DNA from 3 places in the Vibrio sp. J502 genome. Region 3 is predicted to be linked to each of the others. Evidence: predicted binding sites of a transcription regulator. Region 3 holds the regulator's gene; each other region holds the start of a gene.
The links. Region 3 encodes PurR, which represses purine synthesis genes. Its sites were predicted from a motif close to TNANGNAAACGTTTNCNTNA; they were not measured.
Positions count from the first base shown of each region.

Region 1 (3,290 bases), 360 kb from region 3:
TAGGCAAATTTAACGAGAGCACTAAATATTACTCTTTTCAATGTAAGTCAGGCACATTGCTCAGCATTGCAAAATAATTCTGCAGAGCACATTCAACAGCAAGAGACCACTCTTCTTATTGGTGCTCAATAAAATAAATAATGATCAAATAAAAAAGCTCCTGAATATTAGGAGCTTTATTTTATTGTGCGTAAAACTACGCGTATACAGGCAAACGCTTACAAATTTCTAACACTTTTGCCTTCGTTGCTTGAATAACAGATTCATCACCCATGTTGTCCAAAATATCACACATCCATCCAGCTAGTGCTTTCGCATCAGCTTCAGTAAAACCACGGCGAGTAATTGATGGAGAACCCACGCGGATGCCAGAGGTGACAAATGGGCTACGCGGATCGTTCGGTACAGAGTTTTTGTTCACTGTAATGTTAGCCGCACCCAATGCCGCATCAGCATCTTTACCTGTAATATTTTTATCGATCAAATCGACAAGGAACAGGTGATTTTCTGTGGAACCTGAAACAATGTTGTAACCACGAGCCAAAAACTCGGCCACCATCGCTTTCGCATTGGCGACTACGCGTTTTTGATACTCTTTGAACTCTGGTTCTAGAGCTTCTTTGAACGCGACCGCTTTACCTGCGATAACGTGCATTAAAGGACCACCTTGACCACCAGGGAATACGGCTGAGTTAAGCTTCTTATATAAGTCTTCACCTGCATTCGAAAGAATAAGACCACCACGAGGACCTGCCAGTGTTTTGTGGGTAGTGGTCGTCACTACGTGGGCATGAGGAACTGGGTTAGGGTAAACACCCGCCGCAATCAAACCAGCTACATGCGCCATATCAACGAACAAGTAAGCGCCCACTTTATCAGCAATTTCACGCATTCTTTTCCAGTCGCAAACTTGTGAATAAGCAGAGAAGCCACCGATGATCATTTTTGGCTGATGCTCAACCGCTAATGCTTCCATCTCTTCGTAGTTAATTTGACCTTTTGCATCAATGCCATAAGGAATGATGTTGTACAGCTTACCAGAAAAGTTGACAGGAGAACCGTGAGTCAAATGGCCACCGTGTGCCAAGCTCATTCCTAATACGGTATCACCTGCGTTAAGCAAAGCCATATAAACCGCGTTGTTTGCTTGTGAGCCTGAATGCGGCTGCACGTTCGCATAGTCTGCACCAAACAGTTCACACGCACGTTCAATCGCCAGTGTTTCTACTTTATCGACAAACTCACAACCACCGTAATAGCGTTTACCTGGGTAACCTTCAGCGTATTTATTGGTGAGCTGTGAACCTTGCGCTTCCATTACACGTGTGCTTGTGTAGTTTTCTGAAGCGATAAGTTCAATGTGTTCTTCCTGACGAAGAGTCTCTTCTTGAATAGCTGCGAACAGGTCCGCATCGTAATCTGCGATGTTCATATCACGCTTAAGCATCTGTATCTCCTGACTCAGATTTTACTGAAAGTTTCAAAAAAACCACACAACGACTAAAAGCAAACGTTTTCGTCACCATAATATGGCGCACATTCTACATAATTTGATCTGGGTCATAAAGAACAAATTACAGAAATTATCATGCAGTTTTTTCATAATGGATAGTGAGGTAACTCATGCTAAACAGTAAGTTGGATAATGATGAGTTAGTATGTCAACCATTCTGCTTTACACCTTGTAAAGCTGCAATTACATAGGTTTACCTCAATTTTCACTCTCTATCTACCGAAAATATTACTTTTTCTTTACTATGCTCGCCATTCTTAGCTATTAAAGTTATTTATCGATGCGAACACACACACGTAAAGAAGATTGGGTTGCCATTTTAACGGGAACCTTTTTGGTCGCACAAGGCGTCTTCTTTCTCCAGTCCGCTCATTTACTAACAGGTGGAACCGCTGGTTTAGCACTGCTGATCAGCCAGTTAGTCCCAGCCTCATTTGGTAGCATTTATTTTTTGGCTAACACCCCTTTTTACATTTTGGCTTGGAAACGATTTGGTCATCGCTTTGCCATCAACAGCGCGCTATCCGGCGCATTAGTCTCTATTTTTGCGGACCATCTTTATTTGGTAATTTCTTTGGAAATGGTCAATGAAATTTACTGCGCCATTGCCGGGGGATTATTAATGGGTCTTGGCATGTTAATTCTCTTTCGTCACCGTTCCAGCTTGGGTGGCTTTAATGTCTTGTGTTTGTTTATTCAAGATAAATTTGGGATCCCTGTTGGCAAAAGTCAGTTGATTATAGATTGCTCAATTTTAGCTGCTTCTGCCTTTTTTGTTTCGTTTTCCATTGCCACACTGTCTGTGCTCGGGGCTGTCTCACTTAACCTTGTATTAGCAATGAATCATAAACCCACACGATATAGCGTGACTTACCCTTAAGCTGTCGCAATACCCATAAGATTACGAAGAGATAAAAACACAACCAAATTTAGCCTTAATTCTTACACCGTAAATGCCCCCCATTATTTTTATTTAAACATTAGCTGGCTCTTATATAGAGGATCTCTAACAAGGTGACCACATTAAGCTAATGCAGTAATAGCAAGTGATTACATCACCTTATCCGACTCTCGGTACTCCATCTCAAATTGAAAAACCCAAAATACAGTCACCCATTCCATATATCACACATCGCGTCTTATTTTTGATGCACCTGATCAGTTGAAGTCGTCGGAGCTTAATATGAGAATGCACTGCTAAAAAATAATTATTATTCGTTACCTTAATAATTGAGCGGTTAGGAGCTTCTACAATGGGTGAAAGAGGAAGGATCCGTATTTCTAACTATCAAGGTAAATTTTTCTACCGCCTGATAGATTGCTTAGTAATACTGATCACAATGTATATTACACTAAAGTTTCACTCACATATCGTTACGATGTCTTATATATCTGTGGGACTTTTAGGGGTTATTTTTTATTCATTTATTGCTGAAAGCCTTGATATATACAGCGGTTGGCGAACCACAAAACTTAGAGTTTTAACTCTACACACTGCTTTTTGTTGGGCTTCAACTGTTGGCTGCTTAACTTTAGTTGGTTATTTCACAAAAACTGGAAGCGATTTCTCACGTTTAATTTTAGGTTTTTGGTTTGTCGGATCATTTATTTTATTACTGCTTTGGCGCTTCGTCGCATTTACAGTCATTTACTATCTACATAAAAAAGGTTATCACACCACTAAAGCTGTCATTATCGGCATGACACCGCAGGGCCTAGAACTATCGAAAAATCTCATCAATAACCCTGAGTTAGGTATTAAACTGACGGGTTTTTA
Region 1 is NZ_CP104554.1:1,823,755-1,827,044, forward strand. Features, by position in the region: gene N5E84_RS08385 (hypothetical protein) at 1-77, shown strand, start outside; gene glyA (serine hydroxymethyltransferase) at 197-1,447, opposite strand; gene N5E84_RS08395 (YitT family protein) at 1,794-2,393, shown strand; gene vpsL (exopolysaccharide biosynthesis glycosyltransferase VpsL) at 2,767-3,290, shown strand, end outside.
Region 1: the regulator PurR is predicted to act here: its motif matches at 1,503-1,522, upstream of glyA (serine hydroxymethyltransferase).

Region 2 (3,290 bases), 910 kb from region 3:
ATGTTTTTGTTGTTAATTGCAGATGGGTGTAACCACACCGCTGTGGATTCAAGTAGCAGCAACCAAAGTTTATTTAGGAAAGCTGCACGCCAGTAAAATGGAGCGTTTGCGCACAGTGTTGACAGCGGTAGGTGGCTTGATTGCGCATCACTTTATTGTGACGACGGACAGTGAGCGGATAATGCGCACAGGCGCAGTGATATTCAAAGGTTTTGCCTTGCACAGAAGAGACTTCAAAGCGATGAGTGGTATTGGCTGGTAAATGAAACACTTGATTCATCACACCCTGCCACTCTTTACCGTGTGGACGAACGCGACCATAGCGCTGGTAGGTAATTAGGTGGGCGATTTCATGTGGGATCACTTCATCGAGAAAGGCGCGTTGATTTTCAGCAAACAGCACTGGATTCAGTCTGATTTCCCAACGTTGTAAATAAGCCTTACCTGCCGCCTTTCCCCGTAACTGATAGCTGATACTCGGCATAGGGAAGTCGTGTTGAAAATAGTGACGAGCGGTTGTGATGCACTGTTTTGCTTTTACTTGCGCACGGTAATGTAGCTCAAAATTAGGCACAGATTCATTCCTAGAAAAAAGCCCTTGCGAATGAGCAAGGGCTTACAAATTTAAACTAGGTTGAAAATTACTTCAAGCCAGCAAAGTCACGTAGGATGGCGGCTTTGTCAGTCGCTTCCCAAGGAAACTCTTCACGGCCGAAGTGACCGTAAGCGGCGGTTTTCTTGTAGATCGGTTGCAGCAAATTGAGCATTTCTTGTAGGCCGTATGGGCGTAGGTCGAAGTGCTGGCGTACCGCTTCAATGATGATCTCTTGTGATACTTTCTCAGTACCAAAGGTTTCGACCATGATTGAGGTTGGATCTGCAATACCAATGGCGTATGACAACTGAATTTCACAGCGGTCAGCAAGGCCAGCCGCCACGATGTTTTTCGCTACATAACGCGCCGCGTAGGCTGCACTACGGTCTACTTTTGATGGATCTTTACCAGAGAATGCACCACCACCGTGACGCGCTGCGCCGCCGTAGGTATCAACAATGATCTTACGACCAGTTAAACCACAGTCACCCATTGGGCCGCCAATCACAAAACGACCGGTTGGGTTGATGAAGAATTTGGTCTCTTTGCTAAGCCACTCGGCTGGCAACACAGGCTTAATGATCTCTTCCATGACGCCTTCGCGTAGGTCAGCTGTCGAGATAGAGTCGCAATGTTGCGTTGAAAGAACGACTGCATCAATTCCGACAATTTTACCTTGGTCATATTGGAAGGTAACTTGAGATTTTGCATCAGGACGTAGCCAAGAAAGCGTGCCATTTTTACGCACTTCTGCTTGTTTTTGCATCAAGCGGTGAGCGTAGGTGATCGGTGCTGGCATCAGGATTTCAGTTTCGTTGGTCGCGTAACCGAACATAATACCTTGGTCACCGGCGCCTTGTTCTTTAGGATCGGCCTTATCAACACCTTGGTTGATATCAGGTGACTGTTTACCAATGGTATTCAAAACGGCGCAAGAATTGGCATCGAAACCCATCTCTGAGTTGACGTAACCAATTTCACGAACGGTTTGGCGAGTAAGCTCTTCAATGTCCACCCATGCAGAGGTCGTGATTTCACCACCAACCATGACCATGCCGGTTTTCACGTAAGTTTCACAAGCAACACGCGCTTTGATGTCTTGTTCTAGAATCGCATCCAAAACCGCATCAGAAATTTGGTCTGCAATTTTATCTGGATGACCTTCTGAAACGGATTCAGAAGTAAACAGGTGCTTAGCCATGGGAGCTCCACTTTTATTCGTTGGACTATGGCAAGCTTTGCTCACCATCGTTATTCATTAGTTTATGCAGGTGTTTCTACATCTAGACGTCTATTCTAGTTTTGAATAGTCGAATTACAAGTTATTTTTACGCCTGTCTGTAAACCAAACGTTTGCTTAAATTTAGATGAAAAATTGGAGTTTGGTTTTTTATCCTAAAAATAAGCGCCAAAGAGCACTATTCCTCCAGTAAAACGTTTGCAGTGAGAAAAGTGCTTTGAGAGAATAGCCGCGCTATTTTCAGCCCATTTCCGTTAATTTGGATTCGCTTAATGCACTCAGGAGCAGACATGTCTTCCCATAACCTTGTTTCTAATAAAGAACTCGCCAATGCCATCCGTGCTCTTAGTATGGACGGTGTTCAACAAGCTAACTCTGGTCACCCTGGTGCACCGATGGGTATGGCCGATATCGCTGAAGTTCTTTGGCGTGGCCACTTAAACCATAACCCACAAAACCCACAATGGGCTGACCGCGACCGTTTTGTGCTGTCGAACGGCCACGGCTCAATGCTGATTTACTCTTTATTGCACCTGAGCGGTTACGCGCTGTCGATTGATGATTTGAAAAACTTCCGTCAATTGCACTCAAAAACACCAGGTCACCCAGAATACGGTTACGCGCCGGGCATTGAAACCACCACGGGCCCACTAGGCCAAGGTATTACCAATGCGGTCGGCATGGCGATGGCTGAAAAAGCACTGGCGGCGCAGTTCAACAAACCGGGTCACGACATTGTTGACCACTTCACTTATGTGTTCATGGGTGATGGTTGTTTGATGGAAGGCATCTCGCACGAGGCGTGTTCTTTGGCCGGTACGCTAGGCCTTGGCAAACTGATTGCGTTTTGGGATGACAACGGCATCTCTATCGATGGTCATGTGGAAGGCTGGTTCTCTGATGACACGCCAAAACGTTTTGAAGCGTACGGCTGGCATGTTATTGCTGCGGTTGATGGCCATAACGCTGAAGCGATTAATGCCGCGATTGAGGCTGCGAAAGCAGACCCTCGTCCAACCTTGATTTGCACCAAAACCATCATCGGTTTTGGTTCGCCAAACAAAGCAGGCTCACACGACTGTCACGGTGCCCCTTTAGGCGCTGAAGAAATCAAAGCAGCGCGTGAATTCCTGGGTTGGCCGCATGCACCTTTCCACATCCCTGCCGACATTTACGCGCAGTGGGATGCCAAAGAAGCTGGCCAAGCGAAAGAAACCGATTGGAACGCCAAGTTTGAAGCCTACGCCGCCGCCTACCCAGCCGAAGCCGCTGAGTTCAAACGCCGCGTAAACGGCGAGTTGCCAGCAGAATGGGAAGCGAAAGCGAGTCAAATTATCGCTGACCTTCAAGCTAACCCAGCCAATATTGCGTCACGTAAAGCGTCACAAAATGCGCTGGAAGCGTTTGGTAAAATGCTGCCAGAATTTATGGGCGGCTCGGCGGACTTGGCACCGT
Region 2 is NZ_CP104554.1:2,373,151-2,376,440, reverse strand. Features, by position in the region: gene N5E84_RS10870 (SprT family zinc-dependent metalloprotease) at 74-574, opposite strand; gene metK (methionine adenosyltransferase) at 642-1,796, opposite strand; gene tkt (transketolase) at 2,126-3,290, shown strand, end outside.
Region 2: the regulator PurR is predicted to act here: its motif matches at 1,937-1,956, upstream of metK (methionine adenosyltransferase).

Region 3 (3,290 bases):
ATCAAAGCAGCGCCGATCTCGTTTTGGCTAATGTATTCGTTTAATAGCATTTGCTGTGCTTTGGCATTATCTAACGTTAGATAGTGGCCAAAATTTACAATCAAAAAGACAATAAAGGCAAATAAAGCCAAGCCTAAGAGAAGTTTTTTATTCATGGTATTCCTCAAAACGACATATTTTACTAGATATAGTGAAGAAGACAGAGGAAGTCGAATTTATATTTCAAAACGGGATGAAAAAAACGCCCGCATGGTGATACGAGCGTATTTGATTATTTAATCGAGATATTTATTTACTCGGAGGTTAAAGGCTTTTAGCTAATTCATCGCGTCGAGATTGTGGGATAACCGACCAATGCTTGCCTTCAATCGCACCTTCAAGGGCCCATAGCAATTCAAGACTGATTGAAGAAGAATGGGTTTGCTGAATCGCTTTATAGGCTTCCAAAGCCCCCTTTGTATGCAAATCCGTTACAGATTCTATCCCTGCTTTCTTAAGCATACGTTCGGTGGCGAGTCGAAGGTTCGGGAGATCTTTTAGGCGTTCTGGCTTCGTTTGGGCTTGAACTTCTCGTTCTTGTTTGGCGATTTCGAGTGCGACAGCAGCATCTCGTAAAATAAGCGAAGGGTTTTCCCAACAATTGTCAGGTAATGCGAAGTATTTTGTGACGACAGGGAACCCACGTTTTTTATAGATATAGGGCTCATAGCCTTGCTCTTTAAAGCGAGAGGTTGATAGATCGTCTGCGCGAATATGAAGTTTATCGTTTACGACCAAAGCAAACATGGTGTCATCGACAAAAATGCCGAAGCCGCCAAACATTGAACGAGACTTAACGCGTCCAAGTTGTTCGAAGAGTCGCATTGAATCTTTAAGTACTGGTTTATCCATGCTGTAAATTCTCGGTGTATGGGAAAAACGCCACCAAAATCAGGTCCGAGAGATTAGCAAACTTATGCAGAAAGAGTGTCAGTAAGGGGTAAACTTAACGTTTGCATATTTGCCATCGGCAACCCCGCTACCTACCGAATAGTCGGTTTAGGCCGGAGGCTTTGCGTCCCATCTTTTCAAATGGTTTGCCCTGTGCGTGACTTCTAATAGTAAGAATATATAAATTTTTGGATGAGCATCACGTTTATTTATTATTTGCGTGATGCTCATTCCAAATTTACTATTATTTAATACGGCGTTCTGTCTCGAATATAGGAAAATCCCTAAAATTGACATTTGTCGCTTGCTTTAAATAATGACACTATTTCGTTATGTTTTTTACTGTGTTGCGTTCAACAATCTCGGGATGCATCTCAAACACACGACGTTCATGCTCTTTGTCTTTAATGCGTTCCAATAGGATTTCAAAGGCGTTTTTCCCTACTCGTCGTTTTGGCTGGTGAACCGTGGTTAACGGTGGCGAGAAATATTCAGCAAGTTCAATATTGTCATAACCAATAACAGACATGTCATCAGGAATACGGATGCCTTTTTGTTGCAAGCGACTCATTAAACCGAGAGCCATTGTATCGTTAAAGCAAAAAACAGCCGTTGGGCGCTTGTCCATGGCGGCGATCTTGTCGGCGGCGAGAACCGCCGTATCACATTCGAAATTACCTTCTAAAATCCAATCGTCATGCGCTTTAAGGCCTGCTTCGGCAAGCGCACGCTTAAACCCTTGAATTCGCTCTTGGCACGCCGCTTTTTCGAAGTGTCCACTTAAGCAAGCAATGTCAGTATGTCCATGATCAATAAGGTATTTGGTCGCGAGATATCCGCCTTCCTCTGAGTTATCAATAATTTTATCGGCTTGAGAACTTTCAGGGCCCCAGTCCATGATAACTTTCGGAATGTCTGAATGACGATCAAGCATCTCAAGCAGTTCTTGGGTGAGGTCCGAGCACATGACCAACATACCATCGACACGTTTTTCCGCTAGCATGCGGATGTAGTCGCGTTGCTTCTCGTAAATACCGCCGGTATTGCACAAAATAAGTGTGTAGCCTTGGCGGTAGCAGTAGCTTTCAACACCATCGATAACCTCAGAAAAAAATAAGTTTGTCGATTGGGTCACTAACATACCAATGGTACGGGTGGTGTTGCATTTTAAGCTGCGAGCGACTGCACTTGGTGCATAGTTAAGCTCTGATACCGCTTCCATCACTCGTTCTTGGGTTGCTTCAGCCACAAAGCGAGTTTTATTGATTACATGCGATACCGTGGTGGTTGATACGCCCGCTAAGCGTGCAACGTCTTTAATCGTAGCCATAAATTCTCTGTCCTGTCGATAACTGCTGAAAGTGATAGTCACGAAGAGCAATTCAGCGGTATTAGGCCTACCAGTGTCATATTGAAGCCTGAAAGTAGTAAAAACACAAAAACCGCCTCTAATCAGCGGTTGCATCTTAAATTCATTTTTTATCGTTTGCGGTCAAGATTCTAGTCCGCAAATGTCCATCAAGCAACGAAAAATCCACCGAATAAATCAGTCAACAGTCACAATTGACCGATTTAGTAATTGGTATTAACCAGGTTATCTCACTGGTTTGATAAATAGTCGCGGTCTAAGTGAAGAAACGCGACCAACAATTCGCTTGCGGCACCGTAAAAACCAAATTGATCAATCTGTTGGCAGCGAAGATGGAATTGTGGGATCCAAGAGAGCAAATGTTGTTCAATAAAATCACACTGCTGTGTAAAGGCTTGTTCAAGGTGTGTCTCTTGTTCAAGCTCATTGGAGCGAATGATCAAGTTACCTAAGAAATCCAGTTCAATCGCAATGTGGTCGGCGGGTTCGTTGAGTGTATCGTTGACTGCAATGTGATGGGCTGCCATCAAATCCGACATTGCTCTGGCTGGTTCGTCATTGAGCAACCTTGATTTTCCAATGTAAATTGAGGCATAGGGTAGCGCGGACTCCTTATTGGATTTTAAAAAAAGATCACAGAAATCGGCTGCGAGCTCAAGCTGTGCGTCTTCTTTGTCTTGCAATCGGTTCAGTGCATCAACTAATTTATCAATGGCAGGTTTAAGTGTCGCGTTTTCTGCTAATCCTGAAAGAAATGTGCGAATAGCGGGCGTATAGTATTGCTCTAATTCATGCTCCGAAAGTTCTTTCACAAATAAGCTCGAAAGCCACCAATAAATCTCGGCACGCTGTTCATTAAAAGCTTTGATGTCTTGCATGGTATTGGCTCTCCAAGGGGGTGGTTTTGCGAAAATCGTTTTTAAAAAGTAATTGATCTAAGTGTAACTAATAAAAATGAATAGCAGTCGCTAAGAAAATGAAAAAATATGAG
Region 3 is NZ_CP104554.1:1,459,773-1,463,062, reverse strand. Features, by position in the region: gene N5E84_RS06835 (TVP38/TMEM64 family protein) at 1-155, opposite strand, end outside; gene N5E84_RS06830 (TfoX/Sxy family DNA transformation protein) at 304-891, opposite strand; cyclic di-GMP riboswitch class I at 1,006-1,091, opposite strand; gene purR (HTH-type transcriptional repressor PurR) at 1,253-2,260, opposite strand; gene torD (molecular chaperone TorD) at 2,530-3,177, opposite strand.